One region of the Bradyrhizobium sp. 4 genome, then DNA from elsewhere that is predicted to be linked to it. Evidence: predicted binding sites of a transcription regulator. Region 1 holds the regulator's gene; each other region holds the start of a gene.

Region 1 (4,558 bases):
ATGTAGGCTGTAGTCACACATCGGGTGCTCCTCATGCTGGGATAGCAACCCGCGTCTCTTCGAGGCGCAGGCCTCTATCAGAGTGGAAGCACGAACGCTCTGCTTGGTTGTGGGCAAATCTGCGGCTGCGTTCCGCAAGCCGCGATCACATTATCTTTCCCGCATTCAATAGGAACAAAGCCTGCTACGATGCATTCGGGAGGCGCGTGTCCGAATGTTGCCAGCCCGGATATTGCCGACTTGGCTGCAACGGTTGCTCGATCGCATTCCGCACGTTGCGGACGATCGCTGGCCGCCATTTCCTCGAACACTTGAGCCGCGCAGCGGTGCTGCTTCGTGGGCATCGCGAGGAGCCAGCGCCGGAGGAGGGGCCGGATAGTCTGTGCAGAACCAGAAAGACTATCCAGCCGGAGCGGAAGATGATCCGCTCCAATCTCTGACCGGCGATACCGATCGGAAGCGCGCGAGGCGCCAAGCACCTCCAGTATGAAGTACTCCCCGGTATCAAGGACGCCAGGTATCAAGGACGCCCGGTATCAAGGACGCCCGGTATCAAGGACGCCCGGTATCAAGGACGCCCGGTATCAGTACTTCCGGTAAAGCCCGATCAGCTTGCCCTGAATCTTCACCCGGTTAGGCGGCAGGATACGGACCTCATAGGCCGCGTTGGCGGGCTCGAGCGCGATCGAGGCGCCGCGCCGGCGGAAGCGCTTCAGCGTGGCTTCCTCGTCGTCGATCAGCGCCACCACGATGTCGCCGGTATCGGCGCTCTCGTTGCGCTGAATCAACGCCATGTCGCCGTCGAGGATGCCGGCCTCGACCATGGAATCACCGCGCACTTCGAGCGCGTAATGCTCGCCCGAGCCGAGCATGTCAGGCGGTACGCTGATAGTATGGCTGCGGGTCTGCAACGCCTCGATCGGCGTGCCGGCCGCGATGCGACCCATCACCGGCACCGCGACGGGACGTTCGCCCTCGTCCGCGGGCAGGCTGGAGCTCGCGCGCACCTTGCCGAGATTGCCCTCGATGACGCTCGGCGTGAAGCCGCGGCGGCTGCCTGCGGCTGCCTGGAGCTCCGGCAGCTTGATGACTTCAATCGCACGGGCGCGGTTGGGCAGGCGTCGGATAAAGCCACGCTCCTCGAGCGCCGTGATCAGGCGATGGATGCCCGACTTCGAGCGCAGGTCGAGCGCATCCTTCATCTCGTCGAAGGAGGGCGGTACGCCGCTTTCCTTCAGACGTTCACTGATGAACCGCAGAAGCTCGTATTGTTTGCGCGTTAACATCTCGACCAAAGTCCCCCGGTTGATGTCGTCCGATTCCGAGACGCTGAATTCGGCAATATGCCGCTACATGCTCGAAACAAATCATGAACGGACACTATATGTTCGATACATGTTCCGCAACTGCTTAATTTACCGTGAACAGAGCAAAGTTGGCGGAACGCGCATTGCCGGGGCGCTCAGACAGGGAGCCGCAACACTTCGCAAGCCGTGCCGGCTTCGGCCTTCGGCGCGAACGGTGCGCGCACGAGAAGTGCCTGCGCTGCAGCGAGATTCGCAAGCAGCGAAGAGTCCTGATGATTGACGGGAAGAACGACGCGTGTGCCATCGTCGCGCTCCTCCAGATGCGCGCGCAGATAGTCCTCGCGCTGGTCGTTGGCGCTGACGTCGCGGCCGAGCACGGCGCGCTCACGGCGATGGTGAATCACTGAACGGCCCGACAGGGCACGAATCAGCGGCACCATGAACAGGAAAGCGCACACGTAGGACGACACGGGATTGCCCGGCAGACCGATCACGCCCATTGCGCCGAGCCGCCCGTGCATCATCGGCTTGCCTGGCCGCATCGCGATCTTCCAGAACGCCATCGCGATGCCTTCGTCCCGCAGTGCCTGCTGGACCAGATCGTGGTCGCCGACCGATGCGCCTCCGGTCGTGATCAGGATGTCGGCGCCGCTCTCACGGGCGCGGCGGATGCCGGCGGTGGTGGCCTCCAGCGTGTCGGCGGAAATACCGAGGTCGATGGTCTCGGCGCCTTCGCTGCGGGCGAGCGCGTGCAGGGCGTAGCCGTTGGAATAGACGATCTGGCCGTGGCCGGGCGTGCTGCCCGGCATCACCAGTTCGTCGCCGGTGGCGAGAATCGCGACCTTCGGACGCCCGCAAACGGCAAGGTGCGGATGATTCATCCCGGCGGCGAGCGCGAGGTCGCGCTCGGTGAGACGGCTTCCCTTGCGCAGGAGCACGTCGTCCTCGCGGAAATCGACGCCGGCGGGGCGAATGTGCCGACCGGCGATCGCGGCTTCCTTGATCGTGATACGCTTGCCGGCGGCGACGGTGTCCTCCTGGATCACGACGGCGTCCGCGCCACCGGGAACGACGCCGCCGGTGAAGATCCGCACGGCCTCGCCGGCGCCGACCATCCCCGCGAACGGTCGGCCCGCCGCGACTTCGCCGATGATGGTGAGCTCCGAATCGATCGTCGCGGCATCGGCCGCTCGCACCGCGTAGCCGTCCATCGCCGACATCGCCTGCGGCGGCTGCGTGCGCCGCGCCGCGACGTCACGCGCGAGCACGCGATGGTAGGCCTGGTCGAGGGAGATCATTTCTTCCGGCAGCGGCTCTGCACCCGCCAGCACCGCGGCAAGCGCGTCGGAAACTGGCATCAAGGCCACGGCGAAAACTCCTGCTCGGCACGTTCGGGCGAATGTTCCGCACGTCTTCTAGCCGAGCGCGGGCGCAGAGGCAAAACAGCCGAGCGGGTGCAGTCATCCCACCGCATTGTTCCGGAAGGCAGGATCAAGCGCGTTGCGGCACGATCCGAAGAACGTGCCAGATCGGCAGGACAATGGTCATGGCAAGACGAGAACGACGAGCGCCCCGGCCTGCATCGATCAGCTCCCTGGCTGCCCGTGAGTTACGTCGGGCGCCTTGGGTCCCTGATCCTTGTCGGGCAGCGGATCGGCCTGGGATTTCAGGTCGGCGGCCTTGCTCACAAGCTTGGCGGAAAGATCCGAATCTGAAGTTGTCCTGGCGAATTCAAGAAGAAGAGAGGCCTGCTTGGTGAGGTAGGTTTTGCCCAACACGATGATGCATCCGTCTGTAGAAGTCCCAACGGACTCTAGAGTCCGGAAGACGGTATTCCGTTCCGGGAACTCTGTATAAAAATGCACAAAGTGATCGGGTTCCTAAACTTCTTCAAAATTAGTCGCGTTGGGCCGCATCTCCGGGGGTCTCGCGGCGGCAGATCGTCGTCAGATGCCCAATGCTTTCAATGCGTTCCCCACATCACGCGGCGAGGTCACATGCACGGCCGTCAAGCCGCGCGCCCGCGCTCCCTCGATGTTTTCAGCAAGATCGTCGAAGAACACGATACGCCCGGCGGGCACGCCGATCGCCGCGACGACGTGGTCGAAGGCCTCGGCATCCGGTTTGCGCAGGCCGATGCTGGACGACAAATACAGCTCGCGGAAATGGCCGAGGAGGTCGGCATATTCCCTTGAGAAATGGTCCACGTGTGGCCGGTTGGTGTTGGAGAAAGCGTACAGCGGCATCTGCTTCGCTGCCCGCGGCAGCAGCTCGGCGATGTCAGGCATTTCGCCGGCGAAGATCGCGTTCCAGCCTTCCAGGAACTGCGCGTCCGAAATGCCGATTCCGAGCGACGCTCGCAATGAGGCGAAATAGTCCTCATCGCTGATCTTGCCCATCTCGTGCAACCGATAGGCTTCGCTGTCGCGCACATAGCGCGCGACGATGGATTCGGGCTTGCAGCCGGCGTGTCCCGCCCAGCAGGCGATCGCCTTGGAGAAATCGATATCGAGCACCACGCGGCCGAGATCGAACAGAAGCGCATCCGCGCTGCCGGGAGAGAGCGATGTCACCTGCATCCTTTCACTCAGTATCGATATGGCTCGTGGTCGAACAGTGGAAACGCGCTGAACACGCTCGGCGCGTTGGTTGCGGTCGCGTGGTGCAGGCAGGATTTGTTGACCTCGGCGAACGAGGTCGCACCCAAGAGGCCGAGGCAGCGCAGCACTTCGTCCTCGAGCAGCTCCAGCATGCGCGCCACGCCGGCTTCGCCGGCCGCCGCCAGCGCCCAGCATTGCAGCCGGCCGATGCCGACGAGGTCGGCGCCGGCTGCGATCGCCTTGACGATGTCGGTGCCGCGACAGACACCGCCATCGACCATGATCTTTGCGCGGCCGTTCACGGCGTCAACGATCTCGGGCAGCACGTGCATGGCGCCGCGACCGTGATCGAGCTGACGGCCGCCATGGTTGGAGACGTAGATCCATTCGACGCCGTGATCGATCGCGATCAGCGCGTCCTCTGCCGTCGCGATGCCCTTGAGGATCAGCGGGATCTTGAACTTGTCCTTGATCATCTTCACGGTCCGCCACTCCAGACCTTTCTGGTAATCGCCGCCGGTGGCGCGCAGGCGACTCTCGCGAACGTAGCGCTTGGCGATGTCACGTTCGCGACGGCTGTAATGAGCGGTATCGACGGTCAGGCAGAAGGCGGCATAGGCGTTCTTCTCAGCCCGGCTGACGACGTCGGCG
Region 2 (4,558 bases), 1.7 Mb from region 1:
GAGCCGGCCCGCGGCGTCCGCCGAACGGTCCTTCTGCCACATCTCGGTGTAGCCGCTCTCGTCGAGCACGATCTCGGCGAGCTCCGTGTGCGAGGTGACCTCGCGCTGGGCGCGCCAGCGGTCGAACTGGGCGACGACGTCGCGTAACGAGCCGCGCGCCTTCGGCTTCAGCTCGTCGGTCTCGACCACCGCGCGCGCCGCCTCGAACAGCGGAATGCGGCGCTTGCGGGCGTGATCGTGCAGCATCTGCACGGTGGCATCGCCCAGGCCGCGCTTGGGCGTGTTGACGATGCGCTCGAAGGCGAGATCGTCGGCCGGCGAATTGATGACGCGCAGATAGGCCAGCGCGTCGCGGATTTCGGCGCGCTCGTAGAAGCGCGGGCCGCCGATGACGCGATAGGGCAGGCCGAGCGTGACGAAGCGGTCCTCGAACTCGCGCATCTGGTAGGACGCGCGCACCAGGATGGCGATCTCGTTGAGCTTGTCGCCCTGGCGCTGGATCTGCTCGATCTCCTCGCCGATGCCGCGGGCTTCCTCTTCCGAATCCCACGAGCCTGTCACCGTGACCTTCTCGCCGTCATGGTCTTCGGTGCGCAGCGTCTTGCCGAGCCGGCCCTCGTTGTGGGCGATCAGGTGCGAGGCGGCGGCGAGGATGTGGCCGGTCGAGCGGTAGTTGCGCTCGAGGCGGATGACCTTGGCGCCGGGGAAATCATGGTCGAAGCGCAGGATGTTGTCGACCTCCGCGCCGCGCCAGCCATAGATCGACTGGTCGTCATCGCCGACGCAGCAGATGTTCTTGACGTGTGTTTTTTCTTGCGCCGGAGGCGGCGCCTCCGCGCCATCGCTCGGCGAAGAATCGATGGCTTGCCGGGGCAAGCCCGGCAATGACGGATTGGCCGACGGCGCCTGCGACAGCAGCCGCAGCCACAGATACTGCGCGACGTTGGTGTCTTGATACTCATCGACCAGGATGAATTTGAAGCGCTGCTGGTACTGCCGCAGGATATCCGGGTGCTCGCGGAAGATGCGGATGTCCTCGAGCAGCAGATCGCCGAAATCGGCGGCGTTCAAAATCTTCAGCCGCTCCTGGTAGCTCGCATAGAGCTTGCCGCCCTTGCCGTTGGCGAACACGGCGGCTTCGCCCGACGGCACCTGCGACGGCGTCAGGCCGCGATTCTTCCAGCCGTCGATGAGGCCGGCGAGCATGCGCGCGGGCCAGCGCTTGTCGTCGATATTGTCGGCTTGCAGAAGCTGCTTGAGCAGTCGGACCTGATCGTCGACGTCGAGCACGGTGAAGTTCGACTTGAGCTGCGCCAGCTCGGCGTGGGTCCGCAGGATGCGCCCGCCGATGGAGTGGAAAGTGCCGAGCCACGGCATCCCTTCCACCGCATGACCGAGCATCTGACCCAGCCGGTGCTTCATCTCGCGCGCGGCCTTGTTGGTGAAGGTCACCGACAGGATTTCGGATGGGCGGGCGCGGCCCTGGCTCAGGATATGGGCGATGCGCGTGGTCAGCACGCGGGTCTTGCCGGTGCCGGCGCCGGCCAGCACCAGAACCGGGCCGTCCAGCGTTTCCACAGCCTCGCGCTGCTCCGGATTGAGCCCGGACAGGTATTGCGGGCCCACCGAGGCCCGCGCACGCGCTGCGATGCCGCCGGCTGCGGGCTGGTGGTCGGGGACGCTCTGGGACGTGATCTTGCTCGGCTCGGTCATGCGAATCATTTGCCCCACGTTGGCACCGCGGGGTGGTGAAAGGGGAGCCTTCTTAACAGGGATTGGTCCCTATATGGGGCCGCGGGCGGAGGTTTTCCACGTGCGCGGAAAGCCAATTTGTTCCTGCGGGTCAGGCGAATTTCCGGCCCTAGCGGCTCGGAACCATTGTTCCGAGTTGGCGATTGGTTCTGCAAGTGAGGCGCGTCAGGCGCGCCGATCGCAGACAGACATCGAAACAGAGGTTCGGATCATGCTTAGCTGGGTAGTGACGTTTCTGGTTATCGCCCTGATCGCCGGTATCCTGGGCTTTGGCGGCCTCGCCGGCGCGTCGATCGAAATCGCCAAGATCATCTTCTTCATTGCCGTCGTGTTGTTCCTGGTCTCGGCCGTTGTCGGTCTGGCCCGCGGCCGTACCAGGGTCTAGCGCGCTTACCGCTTCGAGGGCATCGCCACGTTCCGGCCGATGCCCTCGGGCCGTGGCACCGCGCTGTGGGTCTCGACCACCGCTGCGATGCGCTCGCTTATGTCTGGCGGAAAGGCCGCCACCTTTCGTGAGCCCATGTCGATGTGGAGCGACATGTTCTCCGACGTGGCAGATAGCCAGCCTTCGGTGGCGTGTCGCAGCTCCTGGAAGGTGTGAAGCCGCTTGTCGTCGGCTTCCAGCAGCCAGACCGAGACCTGCACGGGATCGCCGAGGTGGATTTCGCGCAAATAGCGCACGTGGCATTCGGCAGTGAAGGTCGAGCCGCCGCGCTCCTTCATGTAGCCCGGCCCGATCCCGAGCGTCAGCCACATCTGATCGATCGCGCGGTCGAACATCACGTTATAATAGGCCATGTTGAGGTGGCCGTTGTAGTCGATCCATTGCGGCTCGACCTGCATGATCGAGGCGCGGAACGGCGCGCCCTCGATCGTTGTGGCAGCAGTCTCCGGCATGTGTCCTTCCCCAGCTATGCATCCGGTCGCTTGACTTGACCGGTGAGATGTCCTTTGCCACGGTTCGTCTCGTCGGGAGGAACGTCCGTGGGTACGACCATCACCAATAATCCGCCGCGGCCGGCGCCGAAAGCCCTTGCGAGCGCGCTGGAGCAGCTTGCCGCGCGGTTCGGCAACCGCCTCATCACCTCGCAGGCCGTCCGCGAGCAGCACGGCCATACCACCACATGGATCGTGAACCAGCCGCCGGACGGCGTGGTGATGGCGCAGGAGACCGCCGACATCCAGGACGTGGTGCGGATCTGCGCGAAAAACGGCGTGCCCGTCATCGCCTTCGGCACCGGCACCTCGCTCGAGGGCCAGGTCAACGCACCCGCCGGCGGAATCTGCATCGACCTACGCGACATGAACAAGGTGCTCGCGGTGCATGCCGAGGACCTCGACTGCGTGATCCAGCCCGGCGTCACCCGCAAGGCGCTGAACGAGCATCTGCGCGACCAGGGCTTGTTCTTCCCGATCGACCCCGGCGCGGACGCCTCCCTCGGCGGCATGGCCTCGACCCGCGCCTCCGGCACCAACGCGGTGCGCTACGGCACCATGCGCGACAGTGTGCTGGCGCTGAAAGTGGTCCGCGGCGACGGCGAGATCATCACGACCGGCACGCGCGCGAAGAAATCATCCGCCGGCTATGACCTGACGCATCTGTTCGTCGGCGCCGAGGGCACGCTCGGCATCATCTCGGAACTGACCATCCGCCTGCGTGGCATCCCCGATACGATCGCGGCCGGCGCGGTGTCGTTCGAGACCGTGCACGGGGCGTGTCAGGCCGTGATCCTGGCGATCCAGACCGGCATTCCCGTAGCGCGCATCGAGTTGCTCAACGCCGCGCAGGTACGGGCCTGCAACGCCTATTCGAAGCTGACGCTGCCGGAAACGCCGCTGCTACTGATGGAATTCCACGGCAGCGAGATCGAGGTCGCCGAACAGTCCAAGGCCTTCGGCGAGATCGCAAAGGACTGCGGCGGCGGCGATTTCTCCTGGACCACCAAACCGGAGGATCGCACAAAACTGTGGCAGGCGCGGCACGACGCCTACTGGTCGGTGAAGGCGCTGCGGCCCGGTGACAGCATCGGCGTGGTCGCGACCGACGTCTGCGTGCCGATCTCGCGCCTTGCCGAATGTGTCGGCGAAACCGAGGAAGATCTCAAGCGACTCAACCTGTTGTCGCCGATCGTGGGCCATGTCGGCGACGGCAATTTCCACTGCTCGCTGGTCTGCGACACCAACGATGCCGACGAGATGGCCCGCGGCGAGGAGTTCATGCATCGGCTGGTCGAGCGCGCGCAGGCGATGGACGGCACCTGCACCGGCGAGCACGGCATAGGCCAGGGCAAGCAGAAATATCTCAAGGCGGAGCTCGGCCCCGAGGCGATCGATGCGATGCGGGCACTGAAAAAGGCGCTCGATCCGCAGAACATCTTCAATCCCGGCAAGATCGTACCGGAGGCGTAGCGCGCAGGCTCACCGCCGTTTATGCTCGCTCCGTCACCGCGGAGCAGACAATGCAGTGGTTCGCGCGCAAGACGCAACGGGATATCTGGGACGAAGCGGTCGAACGGCCGCTCGGCGATATCGAGGCCGCCGAGCGCATCCGTGCGATCTGTGACGCCGCCGCGGCGAGCGCGGCAGGGGCCGCCCGCAGCGACAAGCGCGACAGCGAGCGCTACGAGCGCGCGGCGAAAGTCGCGATGGAAATCGCGATGAAGATCGCGGACGGGCTGATGCGCGACGACGCAGTCCGTCGCATCGTCGATCTCTGCATGACAGCGAACGACCTCAAGACGGCGCAAATCCTGTTTCGCGCGATCCATGCCAGCTGGATCCGCGAAACGATCCAGCGGGATCATCC
Region 3 (4,558 bases), 490 kb from region 1:
ACCTGTCGCCCGAAGCCGCGTTGTCCAACGCACTGCCGGGTGACAACCGGACGCAATGGGGATGTTGGACGCGGCGCATTTTTCCGGTTTCTGCCCGCGACATCAACGCATCGGGACGCGCTGACAACTAACCTGTTCCCGGCAAGTGCACCCTTACAAAGTGCACCCTCAATACTGCACTCCTCACATAGGTGCGCGCACCGGAACGGTCAGGTCTCGCGCGAGTTGACCTATTACCAGGACAAGGAGATCGTCATGAGCGTTGAAGGTAAAGTGAAGGAAGGCGCCGGGTTCATCAAGGAAGAGATGAACGAACACGGCAAGTCCCCTGAGAGCCAGAAGAAAGCCCAGGAAGGTCGCGACTTGCGCAACGAAGGCCGGATCGAAGATGGCAAGCCGCCGAAGACGACGAAGCCCGGCACCGGTCACTAGACCGCGTTTCGAAATCCCCTTTGCTAAACCGCCCCTGGTCATGTCAGGGGCGGTTTTCACGTTCATGACCAAGCGATATGTGACCATGCGATCTTTCGGTGGTGCGATCCTCCAACGATAGCGGACGTCTCGAACCATGCAGCGCGATGCTGGTAGAACGCTCCGGCTGTTGTATGGTCGGACGTTTCTTACGAGGGGCTGATGAAGATTGCCATTGTTGTCGCCGGCGTGATCGTTGTTGCCGCGGCTGTTCTCGTGGCGGTCCAGCCGAGCTTTCTGAAGCCTGCGTCACTGGCACTCGTGCAGAAGTCCGACATCCTCGGCTTTTCGCCCGGCATGACATTCGACGAGACCAACAAGCTCATCACGCAACGTCGCTACCGCTGCCGTCAGCTTCGCGATTCCTACGTCCTCGAATGCGCAGTCGACGGCGCCAAGGTCACGATCTTTGCCGACGACGTCGACCCCAAGAATCCGGACCCCAAACATCCCATCTGGCGCGTCAACGCGGAGTTGAGCAATCCGGGCCCCCAAGACGCTGCCGTCAAATCGATATCCGACCAGTTCAACGCCCAGCCAACCGGGGATGCCCGGGAGGGATGGATATGGACCGTCGGTCGTGGGCTGAAGCTGAGCTACGACGGCGCCGCCTTGAAGCTGGTGGACGAGGCAGAGGAAATCAGGCGGGGCAAGCAGGAAGCAAAGCGCTAGGGAGTGCTCCTGTGGTCGTGCCTTGGAGGAAGGGCACAGCAATCAATCCGCCTCAGATGCATGCCTCACCCTAACGCATCCACACCCATTCTATCGCATCCGCGCAACTGTTCCTTAATGGGTTTCTCGCCTAAATTGCACTATTCTGGAATGAACGTGGCGAGGCTTGGTGCGAATCTTCGCGGGTGTACAGGCGATGCGCGGCGTCGCTGCGCTGTCGGTGGTCTGCGGACACGCGATCAGTGCGCGACCCGACATGGTTGGGCCGGAGCTTGCCGAGGGTGCGCTGACGATACTTGCGAGCGGCGTCGACATCTTTTTCGTGATCTCCGGCTTCATCATCGCGACCACCGCGACGGCACAACACAACCCGCTGGATTTCGCTTTCAGACGGGCCCTCAGAATTTTCCCGCTCTATTGGCTGGTGTTGCTGGCGGCGTTTGTCAGCTCCTCCTGGATCGCGCTGGCGCCGGGCGACCGCCCCGCTCTCGATCTCGGAACCATCTTCGCATGGACCTATCCGAACTGGTACCTTGGCCCAGCCTGGTCGCTGGCTTTCGAACTGCACTTCTACGTCGCCGTCGCCATCGTCCTGGCGATCAAGCCGGACCGGCTGTTCGATATCTTGTTCGCTGGATTCGCCCTGGTCATTCTTGCTCTCGTCTTCGGCCTGGAGGCCGGGATCTACTTTCATCCGCTGGTGCTGGAATTCGGTGCCGGCGTTGTTATCGCCTATCTCCAGAGAAGCCGACGATTGCGCTTTTCGCGCCACTTCCCCGCCGTTTCCGCGGGCCTGTTCGTGGCCGGGTGGTACTGGATTTTCGTGCGCGGCGCGGCCGACCCGCAATTCGCGCGCGTCCTGACCTATGGCCTCGGCGCGGGATTGCTGATCCATGCTGTGGTCGCTGTCGAGATCGAGGGGCGATCCTTCTCACCGGTCCTGCAATGGCTCGGCAAGATCTCGTACGCGTTGTATATCGTCCATTATCTGGTGGTGAAATGGATCGCCAGCTTCGACGGACTGTGGCTTCTGTCGACCGTCGGGACAATCATCGCGGGCATCCTGCTCTCCATCGGTCTCGCCGCCGCCTTGCACGTCGCCGTTGAGGCACCGATCCTCGATTGGGGGCGCAAGCTAAGTCTGATGCGCAGACGCCGATCGCTGCCGGCCGTTCCGTGATCATCTCCCGACGCTGATCCGGGCAAAGTGCGCCCCTGGCTGCGTCAGGGGCCGGCCACGAACAAATAAGGAACAAAAAGCATCAGTCGGCATTGAGCCTGAAAAGGAGAGATCGCCGTGACTCACAACAAGATGGCTGGCAACACCGCAGGCAACACCCAAAAGGATCCGAAGGATTGGGTCTCCGGGGACGACCCGATGACCGGCGCCCAGGAATCCTACCTCAAGACCCTCGCCGAGCAGGCCCACAAGCCCCTCCCCAAGGAGGATCTGACCAAGGCAGAGGCGTCAGAGCTGATCGACACGATGCGGCAGAAGGCCGGGCTCGAGAAGTAAACGGCGCTGCATTTCGAAACCCGAAAGATGGGCGGCGGCTGACAGGGAGGCCGCCCATCGCCGCCTCTCACGAAGCGCCAATTCACCCCCATCATCGCCGGCGAGCGCGGTCCTCTGCGGCAGGTTCGCGGCCAGACAGCTAATCGCTTTCGACGACCCTCACAGCCAGCTCAGCGACCGCACGCCGGCCGGCGGCGACGAGGCCGTCGATCTCGCGTGTCTCGTGCTTGGCGCAGTGGATGATTCGTTCGGCGACATACCGGCGCGCGGTGTAGGCTTCCATCACCTCAGGCATCATCTCGCTGACGCGCTCCAGCGCCCTGTCCATGTGCGACAGCGTTCGCTCGTTGAACTCCTCCAAAAACAACATCACCTGTCCTCAATCTCATAATGAATACGGCTAGTGTGTTGGCGGGCGGACGCCGATCGAGGCATGCACGCTCCGTCCCGCGAGACGGGAGAGCCTGACTCCACCGATGATCTGAAGTGCCGCCAATACTGGAGAATTGCAGGCGTTCGGCCAACGCGGCATTCACAAACGTTAAGCGTGATGCGTTTCGTTGGCACCTGCGGCGTCAGTGCACTGTCCCGTAAGGTAGCCGTCGGTGCTCGCGAACAGCACCGCGATCACGCAGTTAACTGCGTGTCACCGTAATGCGTAATTCCCGACGCATAGGCCAAGATCTGCCCCCACGGTCATTGCCAGATCACTTCGGCAGACCGCGAATTGCCAGCTTGACGACTGTAAGGACAACGAAGGCGGGCGCGCCGTAAACGATTGCATTCACGGCCCAAGTGATGGCGACGCCCAGGAAAACGGAACTGCCAACCGCTCCCCAGAAAAGGTAGGCTGCGGATATGCCCGGCATCTCCCATACCATCACAGCGATGGAGTAGTCGGTGAGCTGCTCCATGACGAGCAGCACCGTCGAGACGAGCGCCCCGATTGCCAGTGCGACGATGAGAACGGATTTCATTGTGTTCAAAGGCCCAACAGCCCCATCAAGATCGGAATCATAAAATAAGCTGCCAAGCCGAGGAGGCCTCCTACGGCAAGCTTCACCCAACGCCGTTGGATTTTCGGCTCGAGCCATGTCGCCAGTTTGACCCAGAGCGCATACGCCCATCCAGCAACAATCGAGCGGATCAGTGCAAACAGAAGCTCACCTAGGATATTGGCCATGGCCGTTAGTCGCGTCATTGCCGCGAGGAGTTCATCTGCGAGCGGCTACACAAGCCTGTCCACCCGTGAGTGAGGTGGCCAATTCTGCGGTTTGCGTCACCGTTCTGACGGCCCGGTTCGCGCTCTGGGGCGCTTCGCGTGAAGGGGCTCGTGGTCTAGCGCTTGAGCACTGCCATCGCAATTCATGCCCTTAGTTCGCACGCTCGGCGCGGCGTCGTGACTGCTGACATCAGGGTGGCAGCAGCGGTGTGCGACGAGCCCCGCGATGCCGCTCAAATCTGCGGTCAACCAAAGGACATGCCATGAAGTTCGCCTCCACTCGCCTGATCGCCACCGACATCAAAAGCATGGTTTCGTTCTACGAAATGATCACCGGAGTTTCCGCCGAATGGCTCGCGCCGGTGTTCGCCAAGATCGTGACGCCGGGCGCCAACCTGGCAATCGGCGCAGCCGAGACGGTCGCGCTCTGGAAAGAAAACAGTGCCGAGCCCGGCGCCAATCGGACCGCCGTGATCGAGTTTCAGGTTGAGGACATCGATGCGGATTATGAGCGCCTGAAAGACAAGGTCACGCTGGTGCACGAGCTGAAAACGATGCCATGGGGCAACAGGACGTTCCAGTTTCGTGACCCCGAAGGCACCGCAGTATCGCTCTTCACGCCGCCGGCCGAGCAGGCCGGAAAGCGCCTCGCGACGCAATAGGCCGCGGCAGCAGAC

Evidence for each region. The regulator LexA, encoded in region 1, represses DNA repair genes until DNA is damaged. The targets are predictions, from matches to a motif close to TGTTCNNNNTGTGTTCNG.
Region 2: the regulator LexA is predicted to act here: its motif matches at 1,887-1,904, upstream of IVB45_RS28195 (UvrD-helicase domain-containing protein).
Region 3: the regulator LexA is predicted to act here: its motif matches at 2,381-2,398, upstream of IVB45_RS17400 (DUF3072 domain-containing protein).

What each region holds. Positions count from the first base shown of each region.
Region 1 is NZ_CP064686.1:4,246,778-4,251,335, reverse strand. Features, by position in the region: gene IVB45_RS19940 (hypothetical protein) at 1-21, opposite strand, end outside; gene lexA (transcriptional repressor LexA) at 585-1,286, opposite strand; gene glp (gephyrin-like molybdotransferase Glp) at 1,463-2,674, opposite strand; gene IVB45_RS19925 (hypothetical protein) at 2,894-3,085, opposite strand; gene IVB45_RS19920 (HAD family phosphatase) at 3,254-3,886, opposite strand; gene IVB45_RS19915 (alpha-hydroxy acid oxidase) at 3,895-4,558, opposite strand, start outside.
Region 2 is NZ_CP064686.1:5,902,939-5,907,496, reverse strand. Features, by position in the region: gene IVB45_RS28195 (UvrD-helicase domain-containing protein) at 1-1,722, opposite strand, end outside; gene IVB45_RS28190 (DUF1328 domain-containing protein) at 1,964-2,137, shown strand; gene IVB45_RS28185 (thioesterase family protein) at 2,143-2,649, opposite strand; gene IVB45_RS28180 (FAD-linked oxidase C-terminal domain-containing protein) at 2,737-4,161, shown strand; gene IVB45_RS28175 (hypothetical protein) at 4,212-4,558, shown strand, end outside.
Region 3 is NZ_CP064686.1:3,761,756-3,766,313, reverse strand. Features, by position in the region: gene IVB45_RS17415 (hypothetical protein) at 256-432, shown strand; gene IVB45_RS17410 (hypothetical protein) at 634-1,143, shown strand; gene IVB45_RS17405 (acyltransferase) at 1,313-2,323, shown strand; gene IVB45_RS17400 (DUF3072 domain-containing protein) at 2,456-2,659, shown strand; gene IVB45_RS17395 (hypothetical protein) at 2,799-3,029, opposite strand; gene IVB45_RS17390 (hypothetical protein) at 3,367-3,636, opposite strand; gene IVB45_RS17385 (hypothetical protein) at 3,642-3,842, opposite strand; gene IVB45_RS17380 (VOC family protein) at 4,145-4,543, shown strand.